DNA from 2 places in the Micromonospora sediminimaris genome. Region 2 is predicted to be linked to the other one. Evidence: riboswitches for the same ligand, from Rfam matches in the RefSeq annotation. Region 2 holds a riboswitch; the other holds the start of a gene.
What was found. Region 2 has a riboswitch for cyclic di-AMP ahead of Vse01_RS19065 (coiled-coil domain-containing protein). Riboswitches for the same ligand answer to the same signal wherever they lie in the genome.

Region 1: another riboswitch for cyclic di-AMP. It lies ahead of Vse01_RS14025 (NlpC/P60 family protein); the one in region 2 lies ahead of Vse01_RS19065 (coiled-coil domain-containing protein).

Annotation. Positions count from the first base shown of each region.
Region 1 is NZ_BOPD01000016.1:22,108-29,383, forward strand. Features, by position in the region: gene Vse01_RS13995 (SH3 domain-containing protein) at 1-648, opposite strand, end outside; gene Vse01_RS14000 (phosphoribosyltransferase family protein) at 777-1,313, opposite strand; tRNA gene Vse01_RS14005 (tRNA-Gly) at 1,526-1,596, opposite strand; gene Vse01_RS14010 (zinc metalloprotease) at 1,945-2,949, shown strand; gene Vse01_RS14015 (pyridoxamine 5'-phosphate oxidase family protein) at 3,018-3,554, opposite strand; gene dcd (dCTP deaminase) at 3,632-4,210, shown strand; gene Vse01_RS14025 (NlpC/P60 family protein) at 4,297-5,331, opposite strand; cyclic di-AMP (ydaO/yuaA leader) riboswitch at 5,406-5,539, opposite strand; gene Vse01_RS14030 (C40 family peptidase) at 5,732-6,742, opposite strand; gene Vse01_RS14035 ((Fe-S)-binding protein) at 6,993-7,276, opposite strand, start outside.
Region 2 is NZ_BOPD01000023.1:48,053-55,328, reverse strand. Features, by position in the region: gene Vse01_RS19075 (HelD family protein) at 1-1,844, shown strand, start outside; gene Vse01_RS19070 (cation diffusion facilitator family transporter) at 1,936-2,853, shown strand; cyclic di-AMP (ydaO/yuaA leader) riboswitch at 3,006-3,137, shown strand; gene Vse01_RS19065 (coiled-coil domain-containing protein) at 3,142-4,245, shown strand; gene Vse01_RS19060 (1-phosphofructokinase family hexose kinase) at 4,461-5,441, shown strand; gene surE (5'/3'-nucleotidase SurE) at 5,438-6,262, shown strand; gene Vse01_RS19050 (STAS domain-containing protein) at 6,291-6,656, opposite strand; gene Vse01_RS19045 (hypothetical protein) at 6,995-7,144, shown strand.

The sequences.
Region 1 (7,276 bases), on a different contig from region 2:
CACCGTCGCGTCCGCGTTGCAGGCCACGGTGCCGTGCACCGTGGCCTTGCCGTTCAGCTTGCTGAAGACGCCGTCCGCCGCCGGCGTGACGGTGAACTCCAGCGGGGCCGGCGGCGGCGGATTGCCGATCACGACCCGGCCGCGCAGAGCCGGCTCGCCGCCCTCGCAATGCTGCTCGAAGGTGGCGTCGAGGCGCTCCACGTACCCGTGCGGGCCGAACGCCACGTCGGCGACCACGAACGAGCCGGTAATCGTGTTGCAGCCCCGGCCGTTGCCACTGATGTCGATGCCGGCGCCCGCACCGCTGAACGGCGCGCGGGTGGCTTCCGGGTAGTCGCCGACGGCCAGCTGCTGGCCGGCCGGCGCCTTGAGCTCCATCGACCACCAGTCACCGTTACTGCCGTTGATCGACAGGTAGACCCCGCGAAGCTGATCGTCGGCGCGAATCGACAGCTGGTCTCCCGCCCCGGCGTCGTAGCTGTAGGTGGCGCCGCCGGTGACCCAGTCGCCGGGATCCCCGGTCATCGTGAAGGTGCCGGCCGTCACCGGCTCGGCCTGGGCTGCGGCCGCCCCCGTGAGCAGGCCGGTCGCGGTGACGACGCCCGCAAGGAGCGTCGCCGCGATGGCCCGACTGGTGCGCATGGTCATGGATGCCTCGTCTCCCCGAGTTAGGCGCTTTCTCGCCTCGCCGGGGAGAGCCTAGGAACGACGAGCCGGGCGCGTGGTCCCACCGATCAAAGTGGACAGTTTGCCCCACGCGCGAGCGGTCGGGCCCTCTAGCCGGTCCACACCGGCAACTCATCGGCCCGCACCAGGCTCATCACAGTGCCGAGTGCCGCCCGCCGATCATCACGGAGCTGATCGACCAGAACGCTGCACCCTACCCAGCTGCTGCCGCACCGCTCGACCATCTGTCTGGTGGTGAGCGCCTGGCTGCCTGTCTCAATCCAGTCGTCCACGAGCAGAACCCGGTCGTGTGATCCGAGTGAGGATCGCTGCAAGCGCAGGGTGTGCGACCGTTGGCGGTAGTCCGGTTCGGCTGCCGCTGTGATCTTGTCGCCGGGAAACAGCCCGTCACGCTTGCGCACTGGGATGAACCCGACGCCCAACTCCAAGGCCGCAGCGCCCCCGAGAAGGAACCCCCGGGACTCGATCCCGCAGATGGCTGTGACATCCGAGTTCCTGAACGGCTCGACCAGACCTGCGACGACCTGGCGGAGTGCCTTGGCGTCGCGGAATATCGCCCACACGTCAGCGTGGCCCTCGATCCATCGGAAGTGCTTCAGAAGCAGACCACGTGCGGAGGCGGACATGGTGGGATTGTGGCTGCCCAGCCTCGCGACGATCAACGCGATAGCGTCGATGCGGACCGGTGTGTCGGGAGGCGGAGACCCGATGCCCCTGCCTTGTACAGGTCAAGACTGCTGTCCGCCGATGCCCGCCGTGGCCCGTCGGCCGCTCGTGGCCCAGGAAGGGTCGAAGGCCCTGGTTGGGACTGGCGTCCTGACCAGGGCCGTTCGCACGGAGCGGGTGACGGGAATCGAACCCGCACTGTCAGCTTGGGAAGCTGATGTTCTGCCATTGAACTACACCCGCAAGCGGCACCACTCTACCCGAGCCACCCCGACCGACGCACCCAGGCCCCACCGGACGACGAGTCGCCCGCCGAACGTCCCGTCCGCGCAACTTCCCCGAACCTGCTGCATGAAGACGGGTTGGAGGCGGCAACATCCCCGAAGGTGCACGGGATCTTGGCGGCTGTCGACGTGCGGGGCCGGCGCGGGGCGGGCGGGTAGGCCCGGGGGCGGGGCGGGGCGGGAGAAAAGTTTCATCGCCGCAACATATGGCCATGTTCAAATCTGTCTATCGGTTGTAACGTCTGCCCCACGTTTTCCACACGACGCGACACAACCCCCGGTCGCGTCGCCAGAAAGAGGTGGGCATATGGGACTGCGTCCCGTCCTGCTGAACCGGCGCATGGCCGGCATCGCATCGACGTCACTCGCGCTGGCGCTCGGCGTGGCCACGGTCGGCCTACTGCCGGCCGCGACCACGACCGCGAGCCCGGCTGCGGCCGCCGTCACCGCCGACGAGGTGTGTGAGGATCCGACGGGCACCCTGGCCCGGGCCAAGGCTGGCGGTGCCGCCGGGCACGATCCGAACCAGCTGACCCTCGCCCAGGTGCATCAGCGCGAGGCCGAGTTCGCCGACATCCTGCAGGAGCGAGCCAAGCGAGTCGGCCAACGTACGCTGAACGCCCAGGCCGCTGCGGCCTCGGTAACCATTCCGGTGGTGGTGCACGTGATCCGCCGGGACACGACCCGGGCCGGCGGGAACATCCCCGACTCGATGATCCAGTCCCAGATCAACGTGCTCAACCAGTCGTTCAGCGGCGCGACCGGTGGTGCCGCGACCGCCTTCGCGTTCCAGTTGCAGAGCATCAACCGGGTGACCAACTCGTCGTGGTACCCGATCCGACAGGGCTCGTCGGCCGAGCGGCAGATGAAGACCCAGCTGCGCCAGGGCAGCAAGTCGACGCTCAACATCTACCTCGGCGCGCTCAGCAACAACCTGCTCGGCTGGGCGACCTTCCCGCAGCGCAACCTGAACGTGATGGACGGCGTGGTCGTGCTCAGCGAATCCCTGCCCGGTGGCACCGCCACCAACTACAACCAGGGTGACACCGGCACCCACGAGGTCGGCCACTGGCTGAACCTCTACCACACGTTCCAGGGTGGCTGCTCGGGCAGCGGTGACCAGGTCGGGGACACCCCGGCCGAAGCCTCGCCGGCAAGCGGCTGCCCGACCGGCCGGGACACCTGCTCCAGCCAGGGCCTCGACCCGATCACCAACTTCATGGACTACTCGTACGACGGCTGCATGTACCAGTTCACCCCCGGCCAGGCCACCCGCATGATCAACGCCTGGAACTCCTACCGCGCGGCATAGCACCAGCGCAGCACCGCGTACCGCAGGTGCCGGCTCCGTCGGACGGGGCCGGCACCTGCGCATGTGGGTCAGGCGGCGCGGCGGTGATGCCTCCCGGAGTGGGCCGGCACCGGGCGTACGGCCTGAGGCGCGACACCGGCCGGGTCGAGCCAGACCTGGACCGCCGGACTGGACGCCAACTCGCTCGGCCCGCCCACCGACTGCTCGCGCCGGGCCAGCATTGCCACGTCGACCGTGAACTCGAAGAGGCGCCAGTCGGCGTGCGGGGCGGCCCGCGCGGCGAGCGCCAACCGGGCGACCGTGGCGTCGTCGGTGACTGGCCGGGCGCGTCCGGCGACGTACGCCTCGTCGTCGCTCTCCTCCGGCGGAAACGAGTGCAGCGCGTAACGACCGTCGCGTTCCAGGTCGCGCCGCTTCGGTGAATCGATCACGAAGCAGTAGAGACCGTCGTCGGTGATCACCGGAGAAACCGGGTGCACCCGGGGCCCGCCGTCGGCACGAACCGTGGCCAGGTAGCCGAAGCCGGGGCCGTACTGCTGCATGAGAAGGCGGATCCCGTCGGCGAGTCGAGGCTCGTCAGCGGCGAATTCGGTCCAGGAAGCCATGCCGACATCCTATCGAACACACGTTCGAAGCGGGTAGTCCGACACGCGTGTCACATACCGGCAGCTATGGTGTGGCGATGCTGCTCTCCGACCGTGACCTGGTGTCCGAGATCAAGGCGGGCACCCTGGCGCTCGAACCGTTCGAGCCCACGCTGGTGCAGCCCTCCAGCATCGACGTACGACTGGACAAACTGTTCCGGGTCTTCAACAACCACCTCTACACCCACATCGACCCGGCGACCCGACAGGACGACCTCACCTCCGCCGTCGAGGTGCCCGACGGCCAAGCGTTCGTGCTGCACCCGGGCGAGTTCGTGCTCGCCTCGACGCTTGAGGTCATCTCGCTGGGCGACCAGCTCGCCGGCCGCCTCGAAGGCAAGTCCAGCCTGGGACGTCTCGGCCTGCTCACCCACTCGACCGCCGGCTTCATCGATCCCGGCTTCTCCGGTCACGTCACCCTGGAGCTGTCCAACGTGGCCAACCTGCCGATCACCCTCTGGCCGGGCATGAAGATCGGGCAGCTCTGTATCTTCCGGCTCTCCTCGCCGGCCGAGCACCCGTACGGCTCGGCCGTCTACGGTTCCCGTTACCAGGGCCAGCGCGGCCCGACGCCGAGTCGCGCCTGGCAGAGCTGGCGCACCTGGCCCACCCGCTGACACCGCAGGGTCGCTGCGGGCGATGATTCACTGCCCGTGCCGCGCCGCCGGAACCGTAAGGGCCCGACGTCGTACGCTCCGAAGCCTCAGCCCGGCCGGCCGAAGCTGTGCACCGGGCCGCTGTCCAGTCGCTTCATCTTGACCGGCTGACCCGCCCGGGAGGCGTGCACCACCCAGCCACCACCGACGTACATGCCGACGTGGTGCAGGTCCCGGTAGTAGAAGACGAGGTCGCCGGGGCGCAGCGCGCCGCGACTGACCGACGCGGTGACCCGGCGCTGCCTGGCCGCGTTGTGCGGCAGTGCGACACCGGCCCGCGACCATGCGGCCAGCGTCAGCCCGGAGCAGTCGTACGCGTTCGGCCCCTCGGCGCCCCAGGAGTACGGCTTGCCGATCTGGGCGCAGGCGAAGGTGACCGCCTCACCGGCCGGTCCGCCGGGGTAGCTGGCCGGACAGGGCGCCGGCCGCAGCGGGCCACCGCCACCCTTGCCGTACGCCCGTAGCCGGAGCCGCTGCAACCGGTCGATCTCGGCGTCGATCCGTCGCCGCTTGTCGGCGAGATCGGCCTCGGTGCGGGTGAGCTGATCGATGGTGTGGTCCAGCCCGGCCTTGGCCGCGGCGAGTTCGTCGCGCAGTTCACTCGCGTGCCGGACGTCCTGCTGCTGCACGCGCGCATACCGGTCGAGCAGGCCGAGTTGCTCGACGACCTCGCCCGGCGACCGGCTGCCGAGCAGCGCGTTGACGGCCCGCACCTGCTCGCCCTTGTAAGCGCCGGCAGCGAGCTTGCCGACCCGGTCCATCGCCTGGTCCACCTGGCGTTGCAGCGGCGCGATCCGAGCGGCCAGCGCGTCCGCCTCCCGCCGCTTGCCGGCCAGGTCCTGCCGGGTGGCGTTGTGCTGTTCGATGACGGGTTCGAGCCGGTTCCAGTCCTCGTCGATCCGGCGCTCGATGTCGGCGACCGTGGGGTCGGCCCAGGCCGCCGCCGCACCGCCGGTCAACATCACGGCGGTCGCGGCCAGGGCGGCGGGGATGCAGCGGTACCAGCGGAAACGCGGCGCTGCCGTCGGCCGGCCGGGCAATCCCGGACGCGGTGACGGCGGCCGCGGGGCATGGTCTGCCACCGGGCTCAGCACTCCTTCTTCCCATACCGCCTACCGGGTCAGGCCCTGTGTCGGAGTCTGGACTCCGCCTCGGCTCGACCGAGGACTTCGACACAGGGCCTAGCTGACGGGTTCGGGCGGGAAGGGGCGCCCTACCGTGCCCCGCACGGATTCACCCCGGGTACCTGGTTCCCCGGCTCGCTCACGAGCGATTCGGCGGTGTCGGACCGTTACCGCCCCGGATGGACGGATCTGCCAGCGGTCGACGATTGCCCAGCGTAGGGACGATCAGCGTCGATACGCAACACAACCACACCGTCACTGTGGGTGCTGACATCCGACAATGGCGAGGGCCCCCGTCGACTTGACCGGGGACCCTCGGGAGATCCTGTGCGACCGCTCAGCGGACGCTGGTGGCGGCTCAGCCGGGTCGGCGGAAACCGGCGAGCGGCATGGTGGTGATCGGCGAGACGTTTACCGGCTTACCGGCTCGGGCCGCATGCACCATCTGGTTGTTGCCCAGGTAGAGCCCCACGTGGTGCAGGTCGCTGAAGAAGAAGACCAGGTCACCCGGACGGGCGTCGGACCGCGAGATGGCCTTGCCCTCGTTCCACTGTGCGCCGGTGAAGTGGGTGAGCGAGATGCCGGCAGCCCGGTAGGCGTACTGGGTCAGACCCGAGCAGTCGAACGAGTTCGGGCCGGTGGCGCCCCACACGTACGGCTTGCCGACCTGGGCGCATGCCGTACGGATGGCGGTGCGAGCGGCATCGCTGACCACACCGTTGATGGTCGGGCAGTTGGTGGTCTTCACCGTGGTCACCGGCAGCGACCGTTCGAGCCGCTTGATCTCGGCGTCGATCTGCTTCTTCTTCGCCGCCAGCTGCTTCGCCTTCGTCTCCTGGTCGGCGATCAGGGCGTCGAGCTTGGCCTTCTGGTCGTCGTACTTCTTGCGGATCTTCATGACACCTTCGAGCTCGCGGCGCTCCTGCGACGCGAGCCGGTCAAGGAAGGCCATCTGCTCGCCGAGCTCGTTCGGCTTGGAGTTGAGCAGCACAACACCGATCTCCTTGGACGGGCCGGTGATGTAGTACCGGGAGGCGAGATCGGCGACCCGGTTCATCGCCAGCTCGGTCTCCAGAGCCAGCGGCTGGATCTTCTTCTCCAGGCTCTTCGACTTCTGCTTGTTGACCCGCAGCTGGGAGCGCACCTTGTTGTACTGCTCGATTGTGGGTTCCAGCTTCTCCCACTGCTTGTCGATCTGGGCCTCGATCTCGTCGACCGAGGGTTCGGCGTACGCGGGGGCGGCGAGCAGGCCGGCACCGACCGCGGCGGCGGCGACGAGGACGACCAGCCCACGGGCGGCCCTACGCAGGCCACCCGGACGGGATCGCCCTGGCGCACGACGATGGAGGGGCATGGTTGCCACCGGCAGCGTCTCCTTTGCAGCCGACCACCGGGCGTCCCGCGAGCGGTAAGGGGCGGGGACAGACGACCCATGGCGGTCGGTGCCCAACATTAGGGAACGGTAGGTGGGGAATCAAGGCGACCAACGGCTCATTCACCTTTGCGCGACGGTACGCACACAAAGGGTGTCGACCAATTCGTTACAGTTACGCACGTCAATTGAAAACCGGGCGGGCGGCACTGGTTGAGGTGCCGCCCGCCCGCTGCATTGAGGGCGGTCAGCCGGCCACCGGCGTGCTGTCCCCGGTGCCGCCGACCCGCTCGGGCTTGACCGACCGGAGCAGGACGCTTGCCACGTCGATCACCTCGACCTGCTCGCCGGCACCCTTGCCGTTGACCCCGTCGCTGAGCATTGTCGAGCAGAACGGACAGCCGACGGCGACCGTCCTCGCTCCGGTGGACATGGCCTCCTCGACCCGGTCCACGTTGATCCGCTTGCCGATGCGCTCCTCCATCCACATGCGGGCGCCACCGGCACCGCAGCAGAAGGAGCGCTCGCTGT
Region 2 (7,276 bases):
GACTCGGTATCCGCGACGAGGACGCCACCACGCTTGTGGTGGACTGGCGGGCCCCGGCTGCCGCCGCCTTCTATCGGGCGACCCCGGCCGAGCCGCTGGGCGTCGTCCGGCGTCGGACGATCCAGTCCAGCGGGGAGCGGGTCACCCGGATCGAGGACGACCTGCTGGACCCGGACGCGGCCCCGCCGGACATGCCGGTGGTCGGCGACGGCGCGCTGCTGGCCACCCTGTCCCGGACCACCGGCCGGGGCATGCGGGACATCGTGGCCACCATCCAGCGCGAGCAGGACGAGGCGATCCGCTCCCCCGGCTCGGGAGTGACCCTCGTTTCCGGCGGCCCGGGCACCGGCAAGACGGCGGTGGCGCTGCATCGCGCGGCGTACCTGCTCTACGCCGACCGCAGCCGGTACGCCGGAGGCGGCATCCTGGTGATCGGTCCCTCCTCGGTCTTCGTCGAGTACATCGCCTCGGTGCTGCCGTCGCTGGGCGAGGACACCGCCACCCTGCGCTCGCTGGGCACCCTGTTTCCCGGGGTGGTGGCCACCCGCACCGACCCGCCCGAGGTGGCGGCGATCAAGGGCTCGCTGCGAATGCGCCGGGTGCTGGAACGGGCGGCCCGGGACGCGGTCCCCGACTCCCCGACCGAGCTGCGCCTGCTGTACCGGGGCACGTTGCTGCGGTTGGAGCAGGCCGAGCTGGACGCCATCCGGGACCGGGCGCTGCCCCGCGGCGCCCGCCGCAACGAGGTGCGTCGGGCCGGCTTCGACGGCGTGCTCGCCGCGCTCTGGGCGCAGGCTCGCCGGCTGGGCATCGCCGGGTTGCCCGAACAGCGTGCCTTCGAGGACGAGCTGATCGACCGGACGGACTTCCGCGAGTTCCTCAAGGCGTGGTGGCCCCGGCTGCATCCGCGGCATGTGCTCGCCTGGTTGGCCGAACCGCAGCGGCTGCGCCGGTACGGCGGGGGCCTGCTCTCCGGTGCCGAGATCCGGCTGCTCGGTGCGGCGTACCGGGAGCTGGCCACGGACGGGCCGACCGTGGCCGACGTCGCGCTGCTGGACGAGTTGGACGCGCTGCTCGGCAAGCCGATGCGTCCCGCCCGCCCGAAACGGGATCCGTTCCAGCTGGCCGGCGGGGTACGTGAGCTGAGCACCCATGCCGACCGGCAGCGGGCTGCCCGTCAGGCCGCCCGGGAACGCCCCGAGGACTACCGCGACTACGCCCACCTGGTGGTCGACGAGTCCCAGGACGTCTCACCGATGCAGTGGCGGATGGTGGGCCGGCGCGGGCGGCTGGCGTCCTGGACGGTGGTGGGTGATCCGGCGCAGACCGCGTGGACGGGAGATCCGCAGGAGTTGGCCCGGGCCCGCGACCAGGCGCTGGGGCGCCGCCGCCGGCACCGGTTCACGCTCACCACGAACTACCGCAACTCGGCGGAGATCTTCGCGGTGGCGGCGGCCGAGATCCGGCGGGCGTACCCGGATCTCGCATTGCCCACCGCGGTCCGTTCCACCGGGATCGATCCACTCCAGCTCGAGGTGCCGGCGCCCGAGCTGGAGACCACCGTCGTGACGGCCGCCAGCGCCCTGCTCGGCGAGGTCGAGGGGACCGTCGGCGTGATCACTCCGGTGCCCCGACGGGACCAGGTCGCGGCCTGGCTGGGGGCGCTGGGCGGGCAGCGGTTGCAGGTGGTGACCAGCCTGGAGGCCAAGGGCATGGAGTACGACGGTGTGGTGCTGGTCGCCCCGGCGGAGATCCGGGCGGAGCCGGGCTCCGGTGTCCGTACCCTCTACGTCGCCCTGTCCCGGGCCACCCAGCGGTTGACCACCGTCGACCCGACCGGTTGAAACCGAGCACGGCGACCCGCCCGACGATTGCACACATAGCGATGTTGGCATAGCTCCGTCCCCGGTCCGGCGGACGACGCAAGGTGTCTGGGTGGGCGCCGGCCATGACCACCACCACGCTGCGGTGTCGAACGCCGCCCACCGCCACTCCGGCCGGCTGTGGGCAGCGTTCGCCCTGCTCAGCGCGCTGATGGTGATCGAGGCAGGCACCGCTCTGCGGACCGGTTCGCTGGCCCTGCTCTCCGACGCCGGGCACATGTTCACCGACGTGTTGGGCATCGGGATGGCCCTCGCGGCCGTGGCCGCCACCCGTCGGGCCGACACGGACCCGCAACGCACCTTCGGGCTCTACCGACTGGAGGTGCTCGCGGCCCTGGCCAACGCCGTACTGCTCTCCGGCGTCGCGGTGTACGTGCTGGTCGAGGCGGTACGCCGAATCGGCGATCCGCCCGAGGTGCTCGCCGGCCCGGTCCTGGTGGTGGCCGCACTCGGCCTGCTCGCCAACGTCGCCGCGTTCGCCCTCCTGCGTCCGGGGGCGCGGGAGAGCATCAACCTGCGCGGGGCGTATCTGGAGGTGCTGGCGGACCTGCTCGGTTCGCTTGGCGTGATCACGGCCGCCCTGCTGATCGCCGTGACCGACTGGTGGTGGGCCGATCCTCTGGTGGCCACCGCGATCGCCACGTTCATCCTGCCCCGGACCTGGCGCCTGGGCCGGGCCGCGGTACGCATCCTGGTCCAGGCCGCTCCGGAACACCTTCAGGTCACCGCGGTGTACGACCGGCTGGCCGCGGTGCCGGGCGTGGCCGGCGTCCACGACCTGCACGTCTGGACGTTGACCTCCGGCATGGAGGTCGCCTCGGCGCACCTCACCGTCAGACCGGGCGCCGACGTCGGCGCCGTGCTGGCGGCGGCCCGCTCGGCGCTGCACGAGGACTTCCAGATCGAGCACGCGACCCTCCAGATCGAGCCGCGGTCGGATCCCGGGCACTGCGGGGCGGCGCAGTGGTGACCGGAAGAATCAGAGAAAAGGGGTTATTGTCCGCTTTTGGTCTGTTCTACTAGTCAACAACTGAACACCAGCAGTAACAGCAGCTGCACCGGTCACATGGGCACCGGTAGGCTCGGACCCGGCCTCCGCCAGGCGGCACCCACAGGTGCCGGCGGCGGCCGCCGCCTAATCGCCCGCCAGGGCGAACCGGGGAACCAGGTTCCTGGGGTGTATCCGCGTCAGCGGTAGGGATCTTCCGTCCCGAACCCGTCAGCTAACCCGGTCGGCGGCTGACGGAAGGAAACGTGCATGCCAGCAGTGGCAACGGTAAGACCGGCCGCCCGTACGGCGGCCCTGATCGCCGCCGCGCTCGCCCTCACTCTCGGCGTCGCGCTGGCCCCCTTCACCCCCGCCGCCGCGGCATCGCCGCCATTGCGGGCGGCTGCCCCGGGCGACGTGGACGACGAGGGCGGCACCCCGGCGCTGCGGGCCCAACTGGAGGCCGCCAGCAAGGGCTACCTCGACGCCAAGACCGCACTCGACCGCTCGGTCAAGCGCCAGAAGAAGCTTGCCGAGCAGCTCAAGACGACCGAGAGTCAGGTCGCCGAGCGGGGCACCAAGGTCGCCGAGATCGCCGCACAGGCGTACCGCACCGGGCGGCTGGGCGCCGCGTCGGCTCTGCTCAACAGCGGTTCACCGGCCGGCTTCATGGACCGGGCGGCAGCGCTGGACGCGGTGGCTGCCAACGAGGATCGCGCGCTGCGTGAGCTCCAGGTGGCCCGGGACGAGGTCAGCGCCACCAAGCAGGCCCTGGACGTGGAGATCCAGGAGCAGCGCAAGCAGGTGGCCGTGATGGCCAAGCGCAAGGACCAGGCCGAGCGGGCGTTGACCGTGGCCATCGAGCGGGACGAGGCGGCCGAACGGGCCCGGGCCGCCGAGCGGGCCGCCCGGTCACCGTCGCGCAGCAGCGGGTCGAGTCCCACCGCCAAGCCCGCTCCCCGCAACTCCGACGGGTCGTGGCCCTCGGAGTCGTGCAGCGTCAACGACCCCACCCCGGCCAACGGCTGCATCACCCCACGCACCCTGCATGCGCTGAAGCAGGCCAAGTCGGCTGGCTTCACCCGGTACGTCTCCTGCTACCGCTCCGGCGGCTCGGGCGAGCACCCGAAGGGTCGGGCCTGCGACTTCGCCGCCCAGAAGAACGGCTTCGGCGGGGACGCGACCGGAGGCGACCGGACCTACGGCAACAACCTGGCGGCGTACTTCGTCAAGAACGCCGACCGGCTCGCGGTGCTCTACGTGATCTGGTACAGGCAGATCTGGCTGCCCAGCAGCGGCTGGAAGTCGTACAGCGGTGCCCGGGGTGACCCGTCCAGCGACCACACCAACCACGTCCACCTGTCGGTGTACTGACTTCCTCTTCGCGCCGGGTGAACTGCTCTTCACGAGCGGTTCACCCGGCGCTGCGTTTCACCGTTGGCCGGCGGGGCACCGTCCCTTCGGCGCGCATCGACGCGCCTCCTTGGTTACCGTCGTACCAGGAAGCGGTATTTGTCCGCTAACGGGAGGAACGCCATGAACGAGCGAATCGCCAGACCCGGCGGCGGTACGGACAACGGGGAGCGGTCATGACCGGCCGCGTCATGATCTTCGCACCGACACCGCTGCTGACCGTGACCATCGACCAGCCGAGCGACGCACCGGAGTTGCACCTGCACCCGGGCGGGCAGGGGGTGTGGCAGGCCAGGATGGTGTTGTCCCTCGGCGTCGACGTGGTGCTCTGCGCGGCGCTCGGCGGCGAGGTCGGGCAGGTACTGCAACCGTTGCTGGTAAGCGAGGGAGTCGACCTGAAGGTGGTGGCCCGCGACTCCGGCGGCACCGGCGGGTACGTGCACGACCGCCGCGAGGGGACCCGTCAGGAGATCGTCGACGTCATCGGCCAGCCGTTGAGCCGGCACGAGTTGGACGAGCTCTACAACCTCGCACTCGGCGAGGGCCTGCGCGCGCCGGTGAGCGTGTTGAGCGGGCCGAACCATCCGTCCCTGGTCCCCGCCGACCTCTACCGGCGCTTCGCGGCCGATCTCGGTGCCAACGGTGGCCGAGTGGTGGTGGATCTCTGCGGCGAGCACCTCGCCGCCGTCCTGGAAAGCGGTGTCTTCTTTCTCAAGGTCAGCCACGAGGAACTGATCGCCGACGGGCGGGCCGACGGCGACGACGAGGAGGAGCTCACCCGCGCGATGTACGACCTGCACGCCTCCGGCGCCGAGAACGTGGTGGTCAGCCGGGCCGACAAGCCCGCGTTGGCGCTTGTCGACGGCGAGGTGTTCGAGGTGCGGATGCCGCGGCTGGAGGCCGCCGACCCGCGCGGGGCGGGCGACTCGATGACCGCCGGGGTGGCCGCCGTGGTGGCCCGGGGCGGCGACGTCCGCACGGCGATCCGTACCGGCGCGGCGGCCGGCGCGCTCAACGTCACCCGACACGGCCTCGGCACCGGCCGCCTCGACTCGATCAACGGCCTCGTCGACCGGGTCCGGTTGGAACCGGCGGGCAGCCGTCCCCAGGAGCGGACCACCCCCGACGAACTGGCGCAACGGGCGGGTGGCCGATGACGCTGCGGGTGTTGATCACCAACGACGACGGGATCGCCGCGCCGGGCATCCAGGCGCTGGCTCGGGCGGCCGTCGACCGGGGCCTGGACGTGGTGGTGGCTGCCCCACTGGAGGAGGCGAGCGGCACCAGCGCCGCGATGAGCGCCATGGAGCAGGACGGGCACGTGGTGGTCCACGACCATCCGTTACCGGAGCTCGACGGCGTGCCGACGTTCGGCGTCGGTGGCTCGCCCGGGTTCATCGCGCTCATCGCCGTACACGGTGCCTTCGGACCGCCGCCGTCGGTGCTGCTGTCGGGCATCAACCGAGGCGCCAACGCCGGCCGCGCGGTGCTGCACTCCGGCACCGTCGGGGCCGCCTTCACCGCTGCGGCCAACGGCTGCCGGGCGATGGCGGTGTCGCTGGACGTGCTCTCGGCGGGTGAGGCGACGGCGGCCAGCGGAGGTGCCGCGGTGGCGGCTGCCGCCCGGGTTCGCGACGCCGAACGGAACTGGGCCACCGCCGCCCACGTCGCCCTGGATCTGCTGCCCCGGCTGACCGCCGCGCCGACGGAGAGCGTGCTCAACGTCAATGCGCCCGATCTACCGCTGGCTCGACTGCGTGGGGTACGCCATGCCACCCTGGCGACCTTCGGCCAGGTGCAGATGACCGTCGCCGAATCCGGGCACGGCTTCGTGCGTACCTCGCTGGAGGAGCCGGGACAGGCGGTACAGCCCGGCACGGATCTGGCTCTGCTCGCCGACGGCTACGCATCGGTGACCGCGGTCCGGGCGGTCACCGAGGTGGCCGACGTGGACCTGTCCGGCCTCGACCGGGAGTGATCAGGTGCCCCTGCGGTAGTCGATGCGGTCAGGCCCCGGGGAGCACCTCGGGAGCCGTGGCCGCCCCGGCGTAGTAGGGCTCCGGCGCGCCGAAGAGGCCGAGCAGGCCGGTCACCCAGAGCTGCCGGTGCACGAACCGGCTCGGCTCGGTGACGATCAGCTTCACCCCGCTGACCTCGGCGGTCTGGAATCCGGCGACCATCGCGCTGATGCCCACCGAGTCGATGAAGGTGACCAGCCGCATGTTGAGCTCGATCCGGGCCGGCCGCCCCTTGGCCAGCACCTCGGCGATGGCCTCTTTCACCTCGTACGCGGTGTCGACGTCGATCTCACCCCGAGGGGCGATCTCGATGACACCACCGGGCCGAACCGTCTGCAGGATCGACAGGCTCACGCGAGCACCTCCACTCGCCCGTACGACGGGCGCCTCATCAGTACGCGGGCCGCGACCGACAGTATTCCTTCAACCGCCTCGGTCGCCACCCCTCGGGATGAGCAATTCACGGATGCGGGCACAACAAATCACCCATATCCGAACTATATTGGCCTTATCACTCAGCGTTCGACCTCTGCCGACGCCGCCGAACCAGGGTAGCGGGCCGACGCCATCCCCGTCGTTTTCCAGCACTGCCGGCGTGCCCACGAACAACCGGCCTGACCTGCGCTGGGCGCGCGATAGTGGCGCGGTGTGCCTAGCATCACGAGTGACCCCTATGACGGGAGGACCACATCATGCTCCGCAGACTCGCCGCGCTCGCCGGTGTCAGCGCCCTGCTCGCCCTCGTACTGGCCTGCGGTTTCGGCGGCGGCGACGGTGACGACGACGATGACGATGACGACGACTTCGCCCGCGCCGCGGCGGTGGCGGTCGCCGTCCGCTGACCAATGCGACGAACCCGGCGTGGTCCGGACCGCACCGGGAAACGCGCCTGCCCTTCCGGTCGGGTCGGGCGTTTCGATGGTTTGCGTCCGGGCCGGTGTGGGCACAGCCTCCGATGCGAACCGCCACCGGCC